Regions from separate parts of the Arthrobacter sp. NPDC080082 genome, predicted to be linked through region 3. Evidence: riboswitches for the same ligand, from Rfam matches in the RefSeq annotation. Region 3 holds a riboswitch; each other region holds the start of a gene.
What was found. A riboswitch is a leader RNA that binds a small molecule or an ion and turns the genes downstream of it on or off. The one in region 3 is predicted to bind thiamine pyrophosphate.
Positions count from the first base shown of each region.

Region 1: linked by a shared signal. The riboswitch ahead of AB0O44_RS04050 (ECF transporter S component) and the one ahead of thiC (phosphomethylpyrimidine synthase ThiC) in region 3 are both predicted to bind thiamine pyrophosphate.
Region 2: linked by a shared signal. The riboswitch ahead of thiO (glycine oxidase ThiO) and the one ahead of thiC (phosphomethylpyrimidine synthase ThiC) in region 3 are both predicted to bind thiamine pyrophosphate.

Region 1 covers NZ_JBFBKQ010000001.1:852,164-859,404, reverse strand. Annotated here, with positions in the region: gene AB0O44_RS04080 (Na+/H+ antiporter subunit D) at 1-238, shown strand, start outside; gene AB0O44_RS04075 (Na+/H+ antiporter subunit E) at 235-780, shown strand; gene AB0O44_RS04070 (monovalent cation/H+ antiporter complex subunit F) at 777-1,055, shown strand; gene mnhG (monovalent cation/H(+) antiporter subunit G) at 1,045-1,452, shown strand; gene AB0O44_RS04060 (DUF4235 domain-containing protein) at 1,495-1,758, opposite strand; gene AB0O44_RS04055 (hypothetical protein) at 1,864-2,586, shown strand; TPP riboswitch at 2,613-2,754, shown strand; gene AB0O44_RS04050 (ECF transporter S component) at 2,822-3,454, shown strand; gene AB0O44_RS04045 (ABC transporter ATP-binding protein) at 3,466-5,025, shown strand; gene AB0O44_RS04040 (energy-coupling factor transporter transmembrane component T) at 5,022-5,825, shown strand; gene AB0O44_RS04035 (UDP-N-acetylglucosamine 1-carboxyvinyltransferase) at 5,926-7,241, shown strand, end outside.
Region 2 covers NZ_JBFBKQ010000001.1:113,885-121,125, reverse strand. Annotated here, with positions in the region: gene AB0O44_RS00495 (DEAD/DEAH box helicase) at 1-232, opposite strand, end outside; gene AB0O44_RS00490 (RNB domain-containing ribonuclease) at 518-2,020, opposite strand; gene AB0O44_RS00485 (ferritin-like fold-containing protein) at 2,062-2,760, shown strand; gene thiE (thiamine phosphate synthase) at 2,816-3,508, opposite strand; TPP riboswitch at 3,535-3,652, shown strand; gene thiO (glycine oxidase ThiO) at 3,643-4,956, shown strand; gene thiS (sulfur carrier protein ThiS) at 4,953-5,189, shown strand; gene AB0O44_RS00465 (thiazole synthase) at 5,195-6,016, shown strand; gene AB0O44_RS00460 (VOC family protein) at 6,072-6,434, shown strand; gene AB0O44_RS00455 (hypothetical protein) at 6,439-6,741, opposite strand; gene AB0O44_RS00450 (DUF3107 domain-containing protein) at 6,750-6,974, opposite strand; gene AB0O44_RS00445 (TetR/AcrR family transcriptional regulator) at 7,038-7,241, opposite strand, start outside.
Region 3 covers NZ_JBFBKQ010000002.1:152,130-159,370, reverse strand. Annotated here, with positions in the region: gene trmD (tRNA (guanosine(37)-N1)-methyltransferase TrmD) at 1-251, opposite strand, end outside; gene rimM (ribosome maturation factor RimM) at 253-834, opposite strand; gene AB0O44_RS05005 (RNA-binding protein) at 961-1,203, opposite strand; gene rpsP (30S ribosomal protein S16) at 1,205-1,627, opposite strand; gene AB0O44_RS04995 (hypothetical protein) at 1,837-2,274, opposite strand; gene AB0O44_RS04990 (VOC family protein) at 2,360-3,235, opposite strand; gene AB0O44_RS04985 (amidohydrolase family protein) at 3,311-4,408, opposite strand; TPP riboswitch at 4,476-4,583, shown strand; gene thiC (phosphomethylpyrimidine synthase ThiC) at 4,578-6,338, shown strand; gene AB0O44_RS04975 (alpha/beta fold hydrolase) at 6,378-7,127, opposite strand; gene ffh (signal recognition particle protein) at 7,197-7,241, opposite strand, start outside.

The sequences.
Region 1 (7,241 bases), on a different contig from region 3:
CGGGACATCCTCCGCACGCCACACGGTGAGCCTGCTGCCGCGCACCATGGTCGGTTCCACTCTGGCGCTGGTCATCCTCGGCGTGGCCCTGACCGTGTTCGCCGGGCCGCTGTTCCGCCTCTCCGGCCAGTCCGCGGCCGAGATGCTGGACCGGTCCTCCTACATCCACGCGGTCCTCGGCGACGAGGTCACGGTCCCGGCCCCGCCGCAGCCCGTGGCCCAGGGAGGCGGCAAATGACCCGCAAACGCATCTCGCTGCGCCAGGAACTGCCGCTGCTGGTCTGGCTGGTGATTGTCTGGGGCGCCCTCTGGCAGGACTTCAGCGCCGGCAACCTGCTCTTCGGGGCGCTGATCGCTGTGTTCGTGGCCCGGTTGTTCTACCTGCCGCCGGTGGAATTGGGCGGACGGTTCAACGTGCTGCGCGCCGTCCCCTTTGGCCTGGTGTTCCTCGGCAAGGTGGTCGCGGCGAGCTTCCAGCTGCTCTACCTCGCCGTGGTGCGCGGGCCCCGGGTGGTCAGCGCCATCGTCGCGGTCCCGCTCCGCAGCCACTCGGATCTCCTGGTCACCGCCACCGGCCACGTCATCTCGCTGATTCCGGGCTCCCTGGTCGTGGAGGTGGACAGGGGTACGTCCACGCTCTATATCCACGGCATCAACGTCCGCGACGCCGAGGACGCCGCCAGGCTCCGCAAGGACGTCCGGGACACTGAGGCCGGCCTGATCCGGATCATGGGCTCCCCGGAGGAAGTTTCCGCCCTCAAACAGGAGGCAGCCGCATGATGCCGATCGTCCTGGCCGTGACCGCCGTGATTCTGTCCCTCGCGGCGGGCGGCGCCATCATCCGGATCGCCCGAGGGCCTTCGCTGCTGGACCGCGTGCTCGCCACCGACGTGCTGCTGGCCATCCTGGGCGCCGCGCTGTGCATCGACATGGCCGTCAACCGGCACCTGAACAACCTGATGCTGCTGGTGGCGATCTCGATCATCGGCTTCGTCGGGTCCGTGACCGTGGCCCGCTTCGTAGCCGACCGCAGGAGGCACCCCCATGAATCCTGAGACCTTCTCCGGGGATACGGTGATCGACGCCGTGTCCGCCGTGTTCATGGTGGTGGGTGCACTGATGTCCCTCGGCGCCGCGATCGGCCTGCTCCGCTTCCCGGACCTGATGAGCCGGATGCACGCCGCCACCAAGCCGCAGGTCCTGGGCCTGTTCCTGCTGCTGTGCGCCGTGGGCCTGCAGATGCGCACCTGGTGGGTGTGGCCGGTGCTGGTGGTCGCGTGGATCTTCCAGCTGCTGACCGTCCCGGTCTCCGCGCACATGGTGGGCCGCGCCGGCTACCGCACCAAGCACCTCCACCCGGAGTTGCTGAGCGCGGATGAGCTCGAAGCGGTGGTGCAGCAGGCCGCCGGGGAACGCGGCTTCAACGAGGACGGGGAGCCCCGCCGGGACTGATGCCCGGGGGACTCCCCGTCGGAGTCCGGTGGTGCGGTGCGCCTAGACGATGTCCTGGGTCTTGGCGAAGCGAGTGATGGCCCGCTGCGTGCCGCGGTTGGCGAGGACCTGGATGACGGCGCTCACCGAGGCCGAGATCAGCGCGAAGGTCAGGGCCTGGCGCAGCGTGGTGGGGACGTCGTCGTCGTGGCCCTTCGGCGGCTTGTTGCCGGTGGTCTTCTCCCAGACGGTGTCCACGAGCTTGGTGCCGACGAGACCGGCGACCAGGCTGATGCCGGTGCCGAGCAGTTTGATGACAATGTTCATTTCGTGCTCCTTGCGGGTGGAAACAGGACTGCCCCTAGCCTACTGGCACACCGGTCCGGGGCGGACGCCCCTGTCCGCCGCGCGCCGCCCGGCCTACCGTCGGGCATGGACAGAGACCGGGGCGCACCCTGGGCGCCGTTCCAGCTGGCGGCCGGCTGCTGCTCGATCGCGTTCGTGGTGCTGCTGGTGCTGGCCCTTGTGCTGGACTTCATCGCGCCGCCGCCGGTCGACGGGGCCGTGCCGACGCTTGAGTTCATCGCCCGCAACAAGCCCGTCTACGTCGCCGAGCAGCTGCTTTGGACGGTCCCGAACATCCTGGCGGTGCCCGTCTTCGCTGCGCTGTTCCTGGCGTGCGCTCCGGCGGCAGAGGGACTGGCACGGGGCCTGGCGCTGGGCGGCGCCCTGGTGGGCGGGCTGTCCTGGGCGCTGATCCTCGCCATCCCGGTTACCAGCCGCGGCTCTCTGGTGCTGGTCTACCTCAGCGACCGGTACGCCGGGGCGGCCGACGACGCCGCGCGGCAGCGGATCAGCGCCGCCGCCGAGGCGGTGATCGCCGAGAACAACACACCCGCCGTCGCCGGGGTGCTTTCCGCGGCGGGCATTCTCCTCATGTCCGTGGCCATGGTGCGGGCAGGGCTCTCCCGGGCGGTGGGCTGGCTGGGCATCGGCGCCGGTGCCCTGGGGCTGCTCGCGGAGGCGCTGCGGTACCTCGTCCCGGCGCTCTACGGCGGCTACGGCCTCCTGATGTGGGCGTGGTTCGTGGCGGCCGGGATCGTGCTGATCCGGCTCGGCAGGGAGGGGAGGCGGGCCCCGGCGGCGCGGGTGTAAACTGGGCCAGCCCACACGGGCGACATTCATAACGACAGGGGAGCGCCGCCGTCGGACCCTTCCGGAGGAATCCGGGAACCGTAGGTGGGCGCTGAGAGTGCGGACAGCCGCAGACCCTCGAACCTGATCCGGTTAGTACCGGCGCAAGGGAGTCGAGTTCTCAGGGTGTCCGGAACACGCGGCAGCGGCCGCCGTGGCCGGAATACCCTCCCCTCCTGTACCTCAGGAGGACGACATGACCGATATTTCCACCCCCCGCACCACAGCGGCCGGCAAAAAGAGCTGGCGCGTGGTCGACATTGTCCTGGCGGCGCTGATCGCGATTGCCGGCGGCGTCATCTTCTGGGCCTGGGACCAGGGCTCCAACGTGGTGTCCGTCCCGCTCACCGCCGTCTACCCGCCCCTGACCGGCCTCTACGCCGGCGGCTGGATGATCCCCGCGGTCCTCGGCATGCTGGTGGTCCGCAAGCCCGGCGCCGCGCTGTTCTGCGAGGCCGTCGCCGCCACCGGCGAGCTGATCATGGGCTCCCAGTACGGCACCACCGTGCTGATCTCGGGCATCCTGCAGGGCCTCGGCGCGGAGCTGGTCTTCGCCGCCTTCCGCTACAGCAAGTTCAACCTCCCGGTCTCCCTGCTCGCCGGCGCCGGCGCGGGCCTCTTCTGCGGCCTGAACGACTGCTTCCTGCCCTGGGGCTGGAACATCGCCTTCGAGGCCGGGGACAAGGCCGCCTACATCGTCTTCTGCGCCATCTCCGGTGCCGTGATCGCCGGCGGCCTGGCTTGGATCGCCACCCGCGGCCTGGCCCGGACCGGGGTGCTGGCCTCCTTCGCCTCCCGCAAGGCGGCCACCGAACCCGTCTTCTCCTGACACCCGCGCGCATGAACGCCGACGACGTCCGCCCCGCCGCGGTCACCGCCCGCGGCTGGGGCTGGCGGCACGCCGGACGGTCCCGGCCCGCCATCAGCGGACTGGACCTGGACATCAGCCCGGGCGAACGCGTCCTGCTGCTGGGACCTTCCGGCGCCGGTAAGTCGACCCTGCTGCACGCCCTGGCCGGGGTGCTCGGCGAGGGCGGCGGCGCGGACGCGGACGCCGACGACGCCGACGAGACCGGCAGCCTGCTCATCGACGGGGCCCCACCCCGGGACCGCCGCGGACGCGCCGGGCTGGTGCAGCAGGACCCGGAGACCCAGGTGGTGCTTTCCCGGGTGGGTGACGACGTCGCGTTCGGGGCGGAGAACCTCGCCGTCCCGCCCGCGGAGATCTGGGCCCGGGTAGGGGAGGCGCTCGACGACGTCGGGCTCGGATCCCTGCCCCTGGGCCACCCGACGTCTGCCCTCTCCGGCGGGCAGAAGCAGCGGCTGGCCCTGGCCGGCATCCTCGCGATGCGGCCCGGGCTCCTGCTGCTGGACGAACCCACCGCGAACCTCGACCCCGCCGGTGTGCTGGAGGTCCGCGACGCCGTGGGCCGCTGCCTGGACCGGACCGGCGCCACCCTGGTGGTGGTGGAACACCGGGTTTCCGTGTGGAAGGACCTGGTGGACCGGATCGTGGTGCTGCAGCCCGGCAGCGCGGGCGAATCCGCCGTACTGCTGGACGGGCCGCCGGACCGGGTGCTGGCCGAGGCGCGGGAGATGCTGATCGCCGCCGGGGTCTGGGTCCCGGGCCACGTGCCGGCCACCCGCGCCCGGAGCGCCGGCGACACCGGGCAGGGTCCGGAACCCGGCTTCGAAGCGGGCCGGCTGTTGCTGGCCGCAGAGTCCCTGGCCGTGTCCCGCGACCGTCCCCGCCGGGGCGGCCTGCGGACCCGCTTCCGCGCCGTGCCGCCCGTGCCGGTGCAGGAGGGTATCGCCGCGCAGGTCCGTGCGGGGCGCGCGCTCACCATCACCGGGCCCAACGGCGCCGGGAAATCGACCTTCGCCCTGACCCTCGCCGGGCTGCTGGCCCCGGTGGCCGGGACCGTGTCCGCTACCACCGACCTCAGCGCCGGCGCGGGCATCGACCCCTATGCCTGGAAGGCGCAGCAGCTGATCCCGCGGATCGGCACGGTCTTCCAGGAACCCGAACACCAGTTCGTGACCGGCCGGGTGCTGGACGAACTGACCTTCGGGCCGCGGCAGCTGGGCCGCGGCGCGGACCGGGTGGACGAACTGCTGGAGCGGCTGCGGCTGCGGGACCTGGTGGACGCCAACCCCTACACCCTCTCCGGCGGCGAGAAGCGGCGCCTGTCCGTGGCTACCGTGCTGGCCGCCCACCCGCAGGTCCTGGTCCTCGACGAACCCACGTTTGGCCAGGACGCCAACACCTGGGCCGAGCTGGCCTCCTTCCTCTCCGAACTCCTGGACGCCGGCACCGCCGTCGTCTCCGTCACCCACGACGCCGAATTCAGTGACGTCCTCGGCGGCGACGAGCTCAAGCTGCAGGGGGTGGCGGCATGAGGGAAGCCCTGACCCTGGAGGGAAACCGCGCCCTGCTGGCCCGCGCCAACCCGCTGGCCAAGTTCTCCGGCGTCGTGCTGGTCACCGTGGCGCTGGCCCTGTCCATCGACTGGGTCTCCGCGTCCGTGGCGCTGGCCTTCGAGGTGCTGCTCTTCCCGCTGGCCGGGCTCACCCCCGCCCTGCTCTGGCGCCGCGGCTGGCCGCTGATCCTGGCCGCTGCCCTGGGCGGCTGGAGCACCGCCATCCTCGCCCCGGACCGTGGCCGGATCCTGCTGGACGTGGGGCTCTGGTCCATCAGCGAGGGCTCACTCCAGCTGGGCCTCGGCTTCCTGCTGCGCGGCCTCGCGATCGCGCTGCCGGCCGTGCTGCTGATGAGCTGCACCGACCCCACGGACCTGGCCGACGCCCTCGCGCAGCAGGCGAAGCTGCCGCACCGGTTCGTGCTGGGCACCCTCGCGGCGATGCGGCTGGTGGGACTCATGGCGGAGGAATGGCAGACCATCGGGATGGCCCGGCGGGCCCGCGGCGTGGGCTCGCACGGCAGCCCGGCGCAACGGCTCAGGGCCATGCTGGGGCAAAGCTTCGGGCTGCTGGTCCAGGCGGTCCGGCGGGCGTCGCGGCTGGCGGTGACCATGGAGGCGCGCGGCTTCGGCGGTGCCCGGCGGACCTGGGCCCGGCAGGCTCGTTTCACCGGGTTGGATGTGTGGGTGGTCTTGGGCGGCGTGGTGATCGCCGGGTCGGCAGTAGCCGCCGCCGTCGCCGCAGGGACCTGGAACATGGTGTTCCTCGGCCAGCAGTGACCAGCGCGATTTATCGCACCATCCGACTAGGGGTGTGACGTTACGCGCTTTGAAGCGCATCCGGAGGCGGTCGGTAACTCATGTGTGATATTTCTTGGGTATGACGCTTCCCACTGCAGAACACCTCGGCACGGTCCTCAAGGACGCACGCGGCGAAAAGGGCTGGACCCAGGGCAAACTTGCCGCAGAGCTTGGCACCAGCCAGAGCGCCGTCGCCCGGATGGAACAGGGCAAGCAGAACCTGAGCCTGAAGATGATCCAGCGCCTGGAGTCCATCTTCGGCCGCACCATCGTCAAGGTGGGCCGGCCCCAGATGACCCACCTGCGCGTGGAGGGCGGCCACACCCTCTCCGGCGCCGTGGACGTCAACAGCAGCAAGAATGCCGGCGTCGCCCTGCTCTGCGCCAGCCTGATCAACCGCGGCACCACGGTACTGCGCCGGCTGGCCCGGATCGAGGAGGTCAACCGGATCGTCGAGGTGCTGACCAGCATCGGCGTCGAGTGCACCTGGCTGAACGCCACCGACCTGCAGATCCGCCGCCCCGCCGTCCTGGACCTCGACGGCATGGACGTCGACGCAGCCCGCCGCACCCGCAGCGTCATCATGCTGCTGGGCCCGCTGCTGGACGAGTCCGCCGAGTACCGGCTCCCCTACGCCGGCGGCTGCGACCTGGGCACCCGGACCGTGGAGCCGCACATGCAGGCGCTGCGCCAGTTCGGCCTCCGCGTGGAGGCCACCTCCGGCTTCTACACCGTCCAGGCGCCGCCCGCCGACGGCGAGAACCGCTCCTTCGTCCTCAGCGAGCGGGGCGACACGGTCACCGAGAACGCCATCATGGCTGCCGCCCACCGTCGCGGCACCACGGTCATCCGCAACGCCAGCCCCAACTACATGGTCCAGGACCTCTGCTTCTACCTGCAGCGCCTGGGCGTGGAGATCGACGGCGTCGGGACCACCACGCTGAAGATTGTCGGCCGGCCCGCGGTGGACGTGGACATCGAGTACTTCCCCTCCGAGGACCCGATCGAGGCGATGAGCCTGATCACGGCCGGCATCGTGACCAACTCCGAGGTCACCATCCGCCGCGTGCCGATCGAGTTCATGGAGATCGAGCTGGCCACCCTGGAGCAGATGGGCCAGCGGCTGGAGGTCTCCGCCGAATACGTGGCGCGCAACGGCCGGACCCGGCTGGTGGATGTCACTACCCGGCCCTCCGAGCTGAAGGCGCCCGAGGACAAGATCCACCCCATGCCGTTCCCGGGCCTGAACATCGACAACCTGCCGTTCTTCGCCGTGATCGCCGCCAACGCGCAGGGCCAGACCATGATCCACGACTGGGTCTACGAGAACCGCGCCATCTACCTGACCGAACTGAACCGGCTCGGCGCGCAGGTGCAGCTGCTGGACCCGCACCG
Region 2 (7,241 bases), on a different contig from region 3:
TGATGTCGTGGCCGCCCAGGGCCACCGGCAGGGTCATGGCCTGGATGGGGAACGGGTGTGTGATCCCGGCGTCCGCCAGGGATTCGACGATGTCGGCGCGGACGTTGAAGTCGGCGAACGTCTTTTCCGGAAGGGCGTGGGGCGCCTCGTCGGAGCTGATGGTTTCTTCCGGTTCGATCGATTCCGTGCCGGATTCGTCGGTCAGAAGCTGATGCGTGTGCAATTCACTCACGGGGAGTTTCCTTATTCATTTGGGTTGCGCTGCCTGCTCGACGGGGCGGCGGAGGGCCGTTCCGGAGCACGCTCGGTAGGCGCAAGCAAGTCCAGTGGAGCCGATCGCGGGCTATCTAGATGCTGGCACTGGGACCAGCGGGTGTGTCTCAAGATCGCGTAGGGGCGGGCTTGTTGATTCGAAATTACGAGGAAATCAACGACCGGGCATCCATTACTACCCTTCCAGTCTAGCCGTTCGGCCCCTGCGTCCCCGACGGCGCGGCCGTTGCGGCGCGGTGCGGCCTCAGCCCGCGAGCTCCAGCCGCACCTCGCGGGCGGCGATGTCAGCCGAGACGACGCGTACCCGGACCAGGCTGCCCGACTCCATCTCACCCGGGCATCGGGCGGTCACGGCCGGCTCCGCGATCTGCACGATTCCGGACGGACCGTTGCCGTTTCCGTTCGCTTTTGTCCCATTCCCGTTGCCGTTGCCGGCCCCCGCGCCGTTACCGTTGGCGGGCTTCGACCCGGAGATGACGACGGCGTCGAACTCCTGGCCGACGTGGTTGACCAGCAGCGCCGCCTCGACCGTGTCCAGCGACATCCGCTCCAGCTTCCCGGCGAGCTGGTCCGAGGCGGCCATGATCGCGGGCAGGGACGGCAGCGCCTCCCGGGCCCAGGCGGGAACTTCGGCGCCGTTCGAGAGCGCCTCGCAGATGACCAGGACGAACCGGTCGATCAGCCGCCGCAGCGGGGCGGTGGAGTGCGCGTAGGACGCGCCGATGGCGGATTGGATGGCGTCGTCCGGGACGCTGCCATCGAACGGGGTGTACCCCGCGCCGCGGAACAGCATCCCGGCCGAGTGCAGGATGGCCAGCTGCTTGGGGTCCGTGGGGTCCAGGGTGCGCAGGTATTCCCCGTAGCTGGTCTGCCCGTCCCACGGCTTGCCGAGCGCTCCGGTCTGCCGGCGGAAGTGGCGCAGGGAGCGTTCGTCCGGCGCGGGCATGGTCCGCAGGATGCCCACCTTGCCCTCGAGCATCAGGCCCGCGGCGGCCATCCCGGTCATCAGCGAGATCTGCGCGTTCCAGTCCTCCACCGGCAGCGGGGGAGCCGCGACGATCCGGTAGCCGCCGTCGGGGAGCTGTTCGATTTCCTGGTCCGGCATGTTCAGGCTCGCTCCGCCGCGCTGCCGCTCGAGCTCCACCCGCTTGCCGCCGACCTCTTTCAGCAGTTCCAGAACGGGGGCGGCCGTGCCGGCGTCGAGGTCCGCCTGCACCCCGGCGTAACTGAGCTTGGCGCGGCTGATGACCCGGGCGCGGCGCACCAGGACCGAGGACACCTCGGCGGCGGCGTCGAGCTCGAACTCCCAGACGAAGGCCGCGCAGAGCTGGCCGGCCAAGAGGCTGCCGGCGGCCTCGCTGATGACCTCGGGGTGGAGCGGGATGCGGCCCTCGGGCGTGTAGAAGGTCTGCCCGCGGCGGCGCGTCTCGGCGTCGAGCGGGCCGCCGGGGGCCACGAAGGACGGGACATCGGCGATCGCGTAGAAGACCTTGTATCCGTCGCCGGAGCGGTCAATGAACAGGGCCTGGTCCAGGTCCGTGGACGACGCCGGGTCGATCGTCACGAACTCCACGTGGGTCAGGTCCAGGCCGGGAAGTTCGTGCCCGGCCACCGCCGCCTCGGCGTCGCGCAGCGCCTCCTCGGGGAACGGCCCAGGCAGTTCCAGTACTGTTCGCAGGGCCTTCAGCGCCCCGGCGAGCTGGTTTTGCTGCTGGCGGACGCTCGGCGTCAGGCGATGGTGAGACACGAAAGTCAGGGTAGCCCGAAATCCGCCGCTAGTCTTGAACGATGAGCACTCCGACGCCGGATTCCGCCCGCGATCACCGCTTTCTCACGGACCTGCTCGGCGTGATGGCCTACAGCGAACTCTCCGCCTTTGAACGGCTCTCCTCCGACGCCCGCTACGCGCCCACCCTCCGGGACCGGGCAGTGCTGGGCCGGCTGGCGGTGCGGGAGTTCGAGCACTACGAACTGGTGTGCGCCCGGCTGCAAGCCGTGGGTGAGGACGTGGAGGGCGCCATGGTGCCGTTCCAGCGCTCGGTTGACCACTTCCATGAGCGGACGCGGCCGGCCGACTGGTTCGAGTCGCTGATGAAGGCTTACGTCATCGACACCGTCTCCGCCGACTTCTACCGTTCCCTGATTCCGCGGCTGGATCCCGCCACCGCGGAACTCGTGGAGCAGGTCCAGGCCTCCGAAGAGGCCACCGGGGTGCTGCGTGAACGGCTCAAGCAGGCCCTGGCCGACGATCCCCGGCTGGCCTCCCGGCTGGCGCTGTGGGCACGGCGGCTTCTCGGCGAGGCGCTGACCCAGGCGCAGCGGGTCGCGGCCGACCACGCCTTCCTGGCCGTCCAGGGTTCGGAAGCAGCGGGCAACGGGGCAACGGGCAACGGCGTCCCTGCGGGCACGGATCCGGTCCGGGCGCTGCTGACTTCGCTGGCCACGGCGCACTCACGCCGGATGACCCTGCTGGGCCTGGCGGGGTAGAGGGCCTGCGGCCGGTGAGGCCGAGGCGACCGGCCGCGCTTAGGCACGGCCGCGACTAAGCCCGGGCGTCGAGGGCGGCGAGCAGGGCCTGCGCCGCAGCGGCGGGGTCCTCCGCCTCGGTGATCGCCCGGACCACCACGATCCGCCGGGCCCCGGCGTCGAGGACCTGCTCCACATTTGTCAGGTCGATGCCGCCGATCGCGAACCACGGCACGACGCCGGCCACCTTGCCGCCGTCGCCCGCGGCCTCGGCGTGCTCGATCGCGTCGGCGGCGTAGCGGACCAGGTCCAGGCCGACGGCGGCCCGGCCGGGCTTGGTGGGTGTCGCCCAGACCGGGCCCACGCAGAAGTAGTCCAGCCCGCTCCGGCCCGGCGCGGCGGCGATGGCGGCGTCGACCTGCTCCGGGGTGTGAGTGGACAGGCCGATCACGGTGTCCTTGCCGAGGAAGTCCCGGGCCGCTCCGAACGGAATGTCCTTCTGCCCGATATGGAACACCGGCGCGCCGGCCAGCGAGGCCAGGTCCGCGCGGTCGTTGACGGCCCAGAGCCGGCCGTGGCGCGCCGCGACCGTGTGCAGGACCTCCAGCAACTCCAGTTCCTCCGCGGCTTCGATGGTCTTGTCCCGGAGCTGGATGATGTCCACGCCCCCGGTAAACGCGGCATCGACAAAGGCTTCAAAGTCTCCGCGGTCCTTGCGGGCATCGGTGCAGAGGTACAAACGGGCGGTGCTGTGGACATCCTGGCTCATGCCCCAAGCGTAGTTCCTCTAAACTGGGCGCATACCGCGGGAGCCCCGCAGGCCGGTGACGGCGCAGGGCTGAGAGGGCGTCAGAGCCGACCGCTTGACCTGATCCGGCTAGTACCGGCGTAGGGAAGGAACCCATGAACACCACCCCCAGCCCTAAGGCCCGGCCGCACGGCCCCGGGGCCCCGCCTGACGGCCGCCACGGCGCCGTCGACGTCGCCGTGATTGGCGGGGGCGTGATCGGCTACGGCATCGCCTGGGAACTCCGGCGCTCCGGACGCACCGTGGCGCTGGTCGACGACGCCCCCGGGGACGGCGCCAGCTGGGCCGCCGCCGGCATGCTAGCCCCCGTCAGCGAACTCCACTACCAGGAGGAGGGCCTCCTGCCCCTGATGCTGGAGTCCTCCCGGCTCTGGCCCGCCTTCGCCGGCAGCCTCGCCGACGGGGGCGACGAAGGCGCCGGCACCGGCTATCTCACGACGCCGACCCTCGCCGTGGGCGCCGACGCCGCGGACCGCCAGGCGCTCGCGGACCTGCGCGCCCTCCAACTGGCCTCCGGCCTGTCCGTCGGACCCCTCACCGTGCGGGAGGCCCGCCGCCGCGAACCGTTGCTCAGCCCGGCGATCTCCTGCGCCTTCGAGATCCCCGCCGACCATCAGGTGGACCCGCGCCGCCTGATCACCCGGATCACGGCGCTGCTGGCCGCCGACACCGGGTTCCGGGCCGTCCCGCAACGGGCCGAGGGCCTAATCCAGGCGGACGGCCGGGTCGCCGGCGTGCGGCTCAGCGGGGGAGGGGAGATCCGGTCGGTCGAGACCATCGTGGCCAACGGCCTGGGCGCCGCCGCCCTGCAGGACCTCCCGGCCGGGCTCACCCTGCCGCTGCGGCCGGTCCACGGCGACATCCTCCGGCTCCGGGTGCCCGAACGGCTGCGTCCATTGCTGAGCTCCACCGTGCGCGGACTGGTCCGGGGCGTCCCGGTCTACATTGTTCCGCGCGGGGACGGCACCGTGGTGGTGGGCGCCACCCAGCGCGAGGACCAGGCCCGGGACCGGGCCGTCTCCGCCGGCGGGGTCTACCAGCTGCTGCGCGACGCCCAGCAGCTGGTCCCGGCCGTCGCCGAGCTGGAACTCGACGAGGCCACGGCCAGGGCCCGCCCCGGCACCCCGGACAACGCCCCGCTGCTGGGACGGGTCCGTGCCGCCGGCGGCGGCCACGTCCCGGGCCTGGTGATCGCCACCGGCTTCTTCCGGCACGGGGTGCTGCTGACCCCGGCCGCCGCGGCCATCTGCCGGGAGCTGCTGGACGGCACCCCGGACCCGCGGTGGGACGGGTTCCTCCCGGACCGCTTCGACCGCCCGCACACGGACGCTGAGCACAGCCAGTCGACCAGCCAGGCGCACAGCCCTACCAATGCTCTCCACCCCGCGACCCACAGGACAACCGCATGAACATCACCCTCAACGGGAAGCCGCACGCGCTCCCGGACAACGCCACGGTCGGCGCCCTCGTCAGCGGCGTCACCGGCCGGCCCCTGGCGGACAACGGCCAGGCCACGGACGGACGCAAACTCGGCGTCGCCGTCGCGCGCAACGCCGAGGTCGTGCCCCGCAGCCGGTGGCACGCAACAGAACTCATCGAGGGCGACGACGTCGAACTCGTCACCGCGGTACAGGGAGGATGAACGGCATGAAGGAAGCAGACACCGCGCAGGAGCCCGCCGTGAAGGCCACGGCGCACCGCGACCCGGTGACCTTCGACGGCGTGGAGCTGGGCTCCCGGCTCATCATGGGCACCGGCGGCGCACCCAGCCTCGACGGCCTCGGCGCCGCACTGGAAGCGTCCGGCACGGAACTGACCACCGTGGCGATGCGCCGCTACTCCCCGGCCGAGAGCGGATCGCTGTTCCAACTGCTGGCCGACCGCAACATCCGGGTGCTGCCCAACACCGCAGGATGCTTCACCGCCCGCGACGCGGTGCTCACCGCCGAACTGGCCCGCGAGGCGCTGGAGACGGACTGGGTGAAGCTCGAAGTGATCGCCGACGAACAGACGCTGCTTCCGGACGCCCTGGAACTGGCCGACGCCACCGAACAGCTGGTGGCGCGCGGGTTCAAGGTCTTCGCCTACACGAACGACGATCCGGTCCTGGCGCTGCGCCTGGAGCACCTCGGTGCCACGGCCGTCATGCCGCTGGGCGCGCCGATCGGCACCGGCCTGGGCATCCTGAACCCGCACAACATCGAACTGATCGTCTCCCGGGCCTCGGTACCCGTGGTCCTCGACGCCGGCATCGGCACGGCCTCGGATGCGGCGCTGGCCATGGAGCTGGGCTGCGATGCCGTGCTGCTGGCCACCGCGGTGACCAGGGCACAGAACCCGGTGCTGATGGGAGAGGCGTTCAAACACGCCGTCGCCGCGGGCCGCCTGGCCCGGCTGGCCGGCCGCATCCCGCGCCGCGAGCACGCGCTGGCGTCCTCCGGCATGGAAGGCCGCGCCGAGTTCCTCTAGGGACCGCGGCCAGGGACCGCGGCTACCCGCCGGGGGAGCGGGGTAGCCTAGGCGCATGAAGATGCGCCTAGAAGTGATCCAGGTTCCGGTGGCCGACGTCGACGCGGCCAAGGAGTTCTATTCCGAGCGACTGGGGTTCGTGCTGGACCACGACGTCGAACACATCCCGGGGATGCGGGTGGTCCAGCTGACGCCTCCCGGCTCCGCGGCGTCAATTGTGATCGGGACGGGAATGACCGGGATGAAGCCCGGCAGCCTCGAGGGGCTGCAACTGGTGACCCCGGACCTGGCCGCGACGCGCGCGGAGTTGGTGGGCCGCGGGGCGGAGGTCAGCGAAATCGAGGACATGGGCGGCGTCCTATTCGCCCACCTCAGCGATCCGGACGGCAACCGCTGGGTGCTGCAGCAGGCGCTGTAGGGGGCTAGGAGCGCAGGATGGCGTTCAGCCGCTCCGTGTCCTGGGCGGTGCGGGACCGGCCCAGGAGCACGACGGCGGCAACCGCGGCGGCCGCGGCGAGCAGCAGCGGCAGGATCCACGGGATCCAGGTCAGGCCCGGCTGATAGCCGAGGCCCGCGGCCTGGAAGATGATCCAGCTGAGCATCCCCACCGTGAGGGCGACACCGGCGGGTACGGCGATGCCGTACTTGGCATGCCGCTTGCCATTGGCCCAGACGACGAAGCCGGCGGCAACGGCCACCATCGCCACCACGATGAGGGAGAGCACAGCGGGTCCTAGAGGGCGCCGAAGCCGACGCGGCGGACCTCTTCGGCGCCGATCTCAACATAGCCGAGGACGCCGGCCGGCACGATTACCTGGCGGCCCTTCTCATCGGTGAGGCGCAGCTCGGTGCCCTTGGCGATGGCCTCGCTGACCAGCGCCGCCACGGCGTCGGCGTCCTGGCCGGACTCCAGGGCGATTTCGCGGCCGATGTTCTGAATGCCGATCTTTACTTCCACAGCAAGGCCTCCCAGCCAATCAAAGTGTTCACGTTCCCCTAAAGGGGGTTTTCTATTTGTAGTCTAGGACTCTTTCGGGAAGCGGCTGATTCCGCGCCAAGCTAAACGGTAGATCAGGTCGCTGGCCACATCGAGGTCCAGGTTGCCGTCCGTTTCCAGCCAGTACCGGGCGCTGACCTGGGCCATGCCGGACAGGCCGCGGCCCAGCAGCTGGGCCTCCAGCAGCGGGAGTTTGGTGTCCTCAGCGATGACCTTGGCGATCGCGTC
Region 3 (7,241 bases):
AGCTCACCCTCCCCTGCCGCCGCAGTGCCCGCGACGGCACCGAGCGCCTGGGCCCACGGTTCCGGCTTCATGACCATGCCGGCGCCGCCGCCGTACGGGGTGTCATCGACGGTGCGGTGCCGGTCGGTGGTGAAGTCCCGAAGGTCGTGGACGGTGAGCTTCAGCAGTCCGTCCTGCCGGGCCTTCCCGATCAGGGACAGCTCCAGCGGGGCGAGGTACTCGGGGAAGATACTGACGACGTCGATCCGCATCTTAGGCGCGGTCCCCGTCTGCGTCCTCGGCGGCACTGTCGGCGGAGTCGCCGTCGTCGGGGGTCGCGGCGGTGTCCGTGTTGACCTCGAACAGGCCCGCCGGCGGGGTGACGAGGACGTACTTTTCGGCGACGTTGACCTCGGGGACGATCTGCTCCACGAACGGGATCAGGATTTCCTTGCCGGCGCGGTCCTTGACCACCAGCAGGTCCTGGACGGGCATGGTGTGCAGCGCGGAGACCGTGCCCACCACCTCGTTGCCCACCCGGACGTCCAGGCCGACGAGTTCGTGCTCGTACCAGCCCTCGTCGTCGTCCTCGTCGAGTTCTTCGGTTTCGATGAAGAGCTTGGCGCCGCGCAGGGCCTCCGCATCGTTGCGGGTCTCCACCTCCTCGAATGCCAGCAGCAGGATGTCCTTGTTCCAGCGCGCGCTCTCGACCGTGAGCGGCCCGGCGGACGCGGGCTCCACGACGAACTGGGTGCCCGGGACGAACCGGTCACCGGGGGCGTCGGTCAGCACCTGGACGGTGACCTCGCCGCGGATGCCGTGGGGTTTGCCGATTCGTGCCACCTGAAGCTGCATGCTGTCCTCTTGTTCGGGGATGGGAAGGATGGGTCGTTGTGGGGGCGCAGTGTGCGCAAAACAGTCCGGCCCCTCCACCAATGCTGGTGGAGGGGCCGGACAGAGATCAAGCGTGTGCTGGCTGCGCTACCGGCGGCGGTCGGTGTCGACGACGTCGACCCGCACCGGCTCACCGTCTGCCAGTGCCGCAACCACGGTGCGCAGTGCGCGTGCGGTCCGGCCCTGGCGGCCAATCACCCGGCCAAGGTCGTCCTGGTGAACGCGCACCTCAAGGGTGTCCCCCCGGCGGTTGTTCTTGGCACTGACCTTGACGTCCTCGGGGCTGTCTACAATCCCGCGGACCAGGTGTTCGAGCGCGTCTGCCAGCAAGTTACTCAGCCTCGGTGGTCTCTGCTTCGGCGTCGGCCGGGGCCTCGGCTGCGTCGTCCTTCTTGGCCTTCTTGGTGATGGCTTCCGGAATGATGACGGAGCCCTTCTCCGGGGCTACGAAGCCTTCCTTGGCAGCCTTGGTCTTCAAGGTGCCTTCCTGGCCGGGCAGACCCTTGAACTTCTGCCAGTCACCGGTGATCTTCAGGATCGCGGCAACCTGCTCGGACGGCTGAGCGCCGACGCCGAGCCAGTACTGGGCGCGGTCCGAGTCGACCTCGATGTACGAGGGCTCTTCGGTCGGGTGGTACTTGCCGATCTCCTCGATGGCACGGCCGTCACGCTTGGAGCGTGAGTCCATGACGACGATGCGGTAGTACGGGGCGCGCATCTTGCCGAAGCGCTTAAGGCGAATCTTAACGGCCACTTTTGTGGTCACTCCTGTTTCTGAAACGGGGTCGAACCCGGCGTTCTGCACCCGTGGGGCGGGCCATACTAGGGGGTTCTAAAAGGACAAGATCCAGACGCGGAGAGAGGGGCCACGCAGATCAAGTACCTGATCATTGTGCCAGATCACCGCGCCGATTTCGACTTAACACCCGCGGCGGGTCGCCGCGGGTGGCGCCGCAGTCCGGCTCAGGCAGTCCAGACGTACAGTTCGGTGCGGGCAGCGGGGTCGACGGCGGAGGCGAGCTCCGCGATCCGCCGGGTGTGGCCGAGGGCCTCGGCGGCACCGAAGGGCATGTCCTCCTCGGCCGCCCACTGCCCGGCGACGTCGGCCAGGACGCGTTCGCCCTCGTCGGTCTCGTAGCTAAGCAGCTCGGCGAGGGTCCGGACCATGGCGGCGGGCACGCCGAGCAGTGCGTCACTGGAGACGTCGACCATCGCGAGTTCGTAGTCGGCGCCGGCGGCGTGGACGGCGGTGCCGGCGAGGTCGCCCAGCCGTTCGATCTCGTAGTCGCTGATGCCCTCGATCCGGACGGCGTCCGGGCCGGCGGGGGCGCCCCCGGCGAGGGCGGCGGCCCGCTTGAGCGCGGCGTCATGGGTGGCGACGAAGACTTCGGTAAATCCCACGGGGCTCATCCTTGGATTTCGGGCGGCCCGGGGGCCGCGGCGTGTGGCGTGGTCCCAGCCTATCGGCTGGCGGCCCGGAGGCCGGTCAGCGGACGGCGACCCGGATCCGGTTGCGCCAGGGGTCGTCGAACCGGAGCTCCGCACCCGTGTGGTGGGACGCGACGCCGGCGACCTTGAGCCTGTCCGCGAGGGCGCCGATGTCGTCCCCGGAGGGCACCTCGATCAGCACCTCGCCCAGGCCCAGCGTGTCGCGCCGGGGGCCGGCGCCGCGGCTGTTCCAGACGTTCATGGCCATGTGGTGGTGGTAGCCGCCGGCCGAGACGAAAAGCGCCTGGCCGTGCCAGCCTGCGGTCTTTTCGAAGCCCAGGGTCCCGACGTAGAAGTCGTGGGCGGACTGCACGTCGCCGACCTGGAGGTGGACGTGCCCGACGCCGGCGCCGGTTTCGTGCTGGCCGGCGAGCGACGCCTCGGTGAGGTGCTGCTCCAGGTAACGCTGCGGCGGCAGCGCCAAGCTGTCCATGACAACATTCGCGCCATCCCAGGACCATTCCTCGCGCGGACGGTCCCAGTACAGCTCGATGCCGTTGCCCTCGGGGTCGTTGAAGTAGAAGGCCTCGCTGACCAGGTGGTCCGCGCTGCCGGTGAAGAACCGGGGATCGTACTGGGCTGCGGTGGCGACGGTGGCGGCCAGCGCCGCCTGGTCCTCGAACAGGAGGGCGGTGTGGAAGAGCCCGGCCTCGCCCCGGGAGGGGAGGTTCAGTCCCGGGGCCGGCGCGAGGTGCACCAGCGGCGTCTGGCCGCGTCCGAGGTAGAGGCCGCCGCCCTGCTCGGCCACCACCTCCAGGCCGAGGGCGCGCTGGTAATAGTCGGTCATCATCGCCAGGTCGCCGACCTTGAGCATCACGGTGCCCATCGAGAGGTCGGCCGGCAAGAGGTCCTGGGTGGCGGCGTTGGTGGTCATTGCATCACTCCGGTGCTGTGGGGTTCAGCCGTCATTCGGCGGCTCTCACCAGATAAAATTACTTGAAGCTTCAATTTATTCCGCGGATGCCGCGCCGATGACGTCCCCGCGGAGGACGACGGCGCGCAGATTCCGCAACGTGGAGAGATCCCGCCGCGGGTCAGCGGCGCAGACCAGGACGTCGGCGGGCGCACCCTCGGCGATTCCGGCGGCGCACAGCCAGGCCCGGGAGGACCAGGCGCCGGCGTCGAGGGCGGTGGCCGCGCCCAGTCCGGCGGCATGCAGTGCCTCCAACTCGTCGACGATCCGCCCGTGGGCAATCACGCTCCCGGCGTCGGTTCCCGCGTAGATGGCCACCCCGGCCTCGTGGGCCTCGAGGACCCGCTCGGCCCGGCGTTCCCAGAGCGTGCGCATGTGGGCGGCGTAGCGCGGGAACTTGGGTTCGGCCTGCGCGGCGATGTCCGGGAAGGTGGCGATGTTGACCAGGGTGGGGACGATCGGCACGCCTTGGTCGACGAAACGCGGAAGATGGCGGGGCAGCAGCCCGGTCGCGTGCTCGATGCAGTCGATGCCCGCGTCGAGCATGTCATCGAGGGTGTCCTCGGCGAAGCAGTGCGCGGTGACCCGGGCGCCCTCGTCGTGGGCGGCGCTGACGGCGTCCCTGACGGTGCGGGCGGGGAAGCTTGCGGCAAGGTCCCCGGCGTCGCGGTCGATCCAGTCCCCCACGAGCTTGACCCAGCCGTCCCCCGCCCGCGCCTGCTTCCGGACCTCCTCGACCAGGTCACCGGGGTCCACCTCAACGGCGAGGCCGCGCAGGTAGCGGCGGCTTCGGGCGATGTGGCGGCCCGCACGGATGATCCGGGGCAGGTCCCGCCGCTGCTGGATCCAGCGGGTGTCGTGCACCGCTCCGGCGTCGCGGACCAGCAGGGTCCCGGCGTCACGGTCCGTGCGCGCCTGCGTTTCGGCGACGGCGGCGTCCACGTCACCGCCGGGCCCGAGCCCGATGTGGCAGTGAGCGTCGACCAGTCCCGGGATTACCCACCCGTCGATGACTTGGTCCGGCGCCGCCTCCGGACGGTCGAAGGTCAGCACCCCGTCCACGGACCACAGGCCGCGCCGCTCCCGGTTCACGGCGGTGAGGACGGGCCCGGTGAATTCGATGATGCCGCTCATGGGTCCCAGCCTAATCGCGGCCGGCGGAAACCTTGGAGCCGTGTCCGGGGCCCTGTGGTAGCTTCGTCTACGACCACACGGGAGCCCTTGCAGGGGCTGAGATCGGGCTGAGGCAGCCTGCGACCGTTGAACCTGTCCGGGTAATGCCGGCGAAGGAAGTGAGTAACCCTTGCGCACCACAAATTCCCAGCACAGCCCTGCCCTTGCGTCGCACACGTTGGCCTACATCGAAGGCGACGGCCTGCGGGTCCCGGTGACCGAGATCGCCCTGGAGCCGTCCCCCGGCGGCACCCCAAATCCCCCGTTCCTGGCCTACCGCACGGCGGGGCCGGTCAGCGACCCGGTGGCGGGCCTGCCGCCGCTCCGTGCCGACTGGATTGCCGGACGCGGGGACACCGAGCCCTACTCCGGCCGGGAGCGCAGCCTTCTCGACGACGGCAAGTCCGCGGTCCGCCGCGGAGCCGCCTCGGCGGAGTGGCGCGGCGCTCCTCCGGCACCGCGCCGGGCCCTCCCCGGCCGGACCGTCACCCAGATGCATTACGCGCGGCAGGGCGAGGTGACGCCCGAGATGCGCTTCGTCGCGCTGCGCGAGAACTGCGACGTCGAACTGGTCCGCAGCGAACTCGCCGCCGGCCGGGCCATCATCCCGGCGAATATCAACCACCCCGAGTCCGAACCGATGATCATCGGGAAGGCCTTCCTCGTGAAGATCAACGCCAACATCGGCAACTCGGCCGTCACCAGCTCCATCGCCGAGGAGGTGGACAAGCTCCAGTGGGCCACCCAGTGGGGTGCAGACACGGTGATGGACCTCTCCACCGGGGACGACATCCACACGACGCGCGAATGGATCCTCCGCAACTCCCCCGTGCCCATCGGCACCGTCCCGATCTATCAGGCCCTGGAGAAAGTCAACGGCGAAGCGAACGCGCTGACCTGGGAAATCTTCCGGGATACCGTGATCGAGCAGTGCGAACAGGGCGTGGACTACATGACCATTCACGCCGGCGTGCTGCTCCGGTACGTGCCGCTGACAGCCAACCGGGTCACCGGGATCGTGTCCCGCGGCGGCTCCATCATGGCCGGCTGGTGCCTGGCGCACCACCGGGAGAACTTCCTGTACACCCACTTCGACGAGCTCTGCGAAATCTTCGCGAAGTACGACGTCGCGTTCTCCCTCGGCGACGGGCTGCGGCCGGGGTCGACGGCGGATGCCAACGACGCCGCGCAGTTCGCCGAACTGGACACCCTCGCCGAGCTCACGCAGCGGGCCTGGGAATTCGACGTGCAGGTGATGGTGGAGGGCCCGGGCCATGTCCCGTTCCACCTGGTCCGGGCAAACGTAGAACGCCAGCAGGAGCTGTGCAAGGGGGCGCCGTTCTACACCCTGGGTCCGCTCGTGACCGACGTCGCCCCCGGCTACGACCACATCACCTCCGCCATCGGCGCAACCGAGATCGCCCGGTACGGGACGGCCATGCTCTGCTACGTCACCCCCAAGGAGCACCTGGGCCTGCCGAACCGGGACGACGTGAAGACCGGCGTGATCACTTACAAGATCGCCGCCCACGCCGCGGACCTTGCGAAGGGCCACCCCGGCGCGCAGGAGCGGGACGACGCCCTGTCCAAGGCCCGCTTCGAGTTCCGCTGGCGGGACCAGTTCGCCCTGTCCCTGGACCCGGTCACCGCCGAGGCCTTCCACGACGAGACGTTGCCCGCCGAGCCGGCCAAGATGGCGCACTTCTGTTCCATGTGCGGGCCGAAGTTCTGCTCGATGCGGATCAGCCAGGACATCCGGAGCGAGTTTGGTTCCGCCGAGGCGCAGGCGGCCCGGGCCGACGCGGGCATGCGGGAGAAGAGCGAGGAGTTCCTCGCCTCCGGCGGCAAGGTCTACCTGCCGGATCCGGGGGTGGGGGCCGCCCGGGACTAGCAGGCTGGGACTAGGAGGCCCGGAGTAAGGAGGGGCGGGTTAGGAGGCGCGGGCGTGCCGGCTGCGGACGACGTCGGCGATAAAGGAGCGGATCGCCCGGTCCCCCTCCGGTGAGTCCTGCGGCCGGTGCCCGCCCGGGGCGGTGCGGTGCCGGGCGCCGGTCTCCACGAGGTAGCCGGCGATCTCCTCATACAGCGGTTCCCAGCCGCCGGTGAGGACCAGGGTGGGAACGCCAGGGACGATGTGCAGCGGCGCCTCCCATGCCGGGGCCTGCAGCCGGAGCCGCCGCGCCTCCCGGGCGTTATCCGCCGCGACTTCCCCGGCGGCGCCGTGCAGCGGGGCGTGCGCGGCGAACACCCGGCGGACGAATTCACGGTGGAAGTCCTCGTCGCCCAGGCTGTGCCGGACATCGAAGAGCGGTTCCATCAGGGCCCGGTGCGCGGCGGTGGCCGGCAGTTCCGCCGTCAGGGACAGGCAGGCCGGTTCCACCAGCGTGAGGGACTGGACCAGGTCGGGCCGTTCGACGGCGGCCATCATCGCGGCGATGGCGCCCTGGGAGTGGGCGACGACGTGGCCTCCGGCGGCACCGCGGCCGTCGTCGGCCAGTGCGCCGAGGACGATCCCGGCGTCGGCCGCGAAATCGGTTTCCAGCGGCTCGGCCACCGGGTCGAAGCCGTGCCGGCGGAGGAAGAGCGCGTCATAGGCCAGCGCCATGCCGTGCTGTTTCGGCCACGCCGCGGCACCGAAACTGCCGGCCCCGTGGACGAAAACTACGCGCTCCTTGAACATGCTCCAAGCCTATTCCACGGGTCCGTCAACGGGGCCGCGACATACGCCGCGGCCCGCCGCAGCGTGTCGCTACTTGCTGCCGCCGAGGAACTTGTCGAAGCCCTTGGGCAGGTT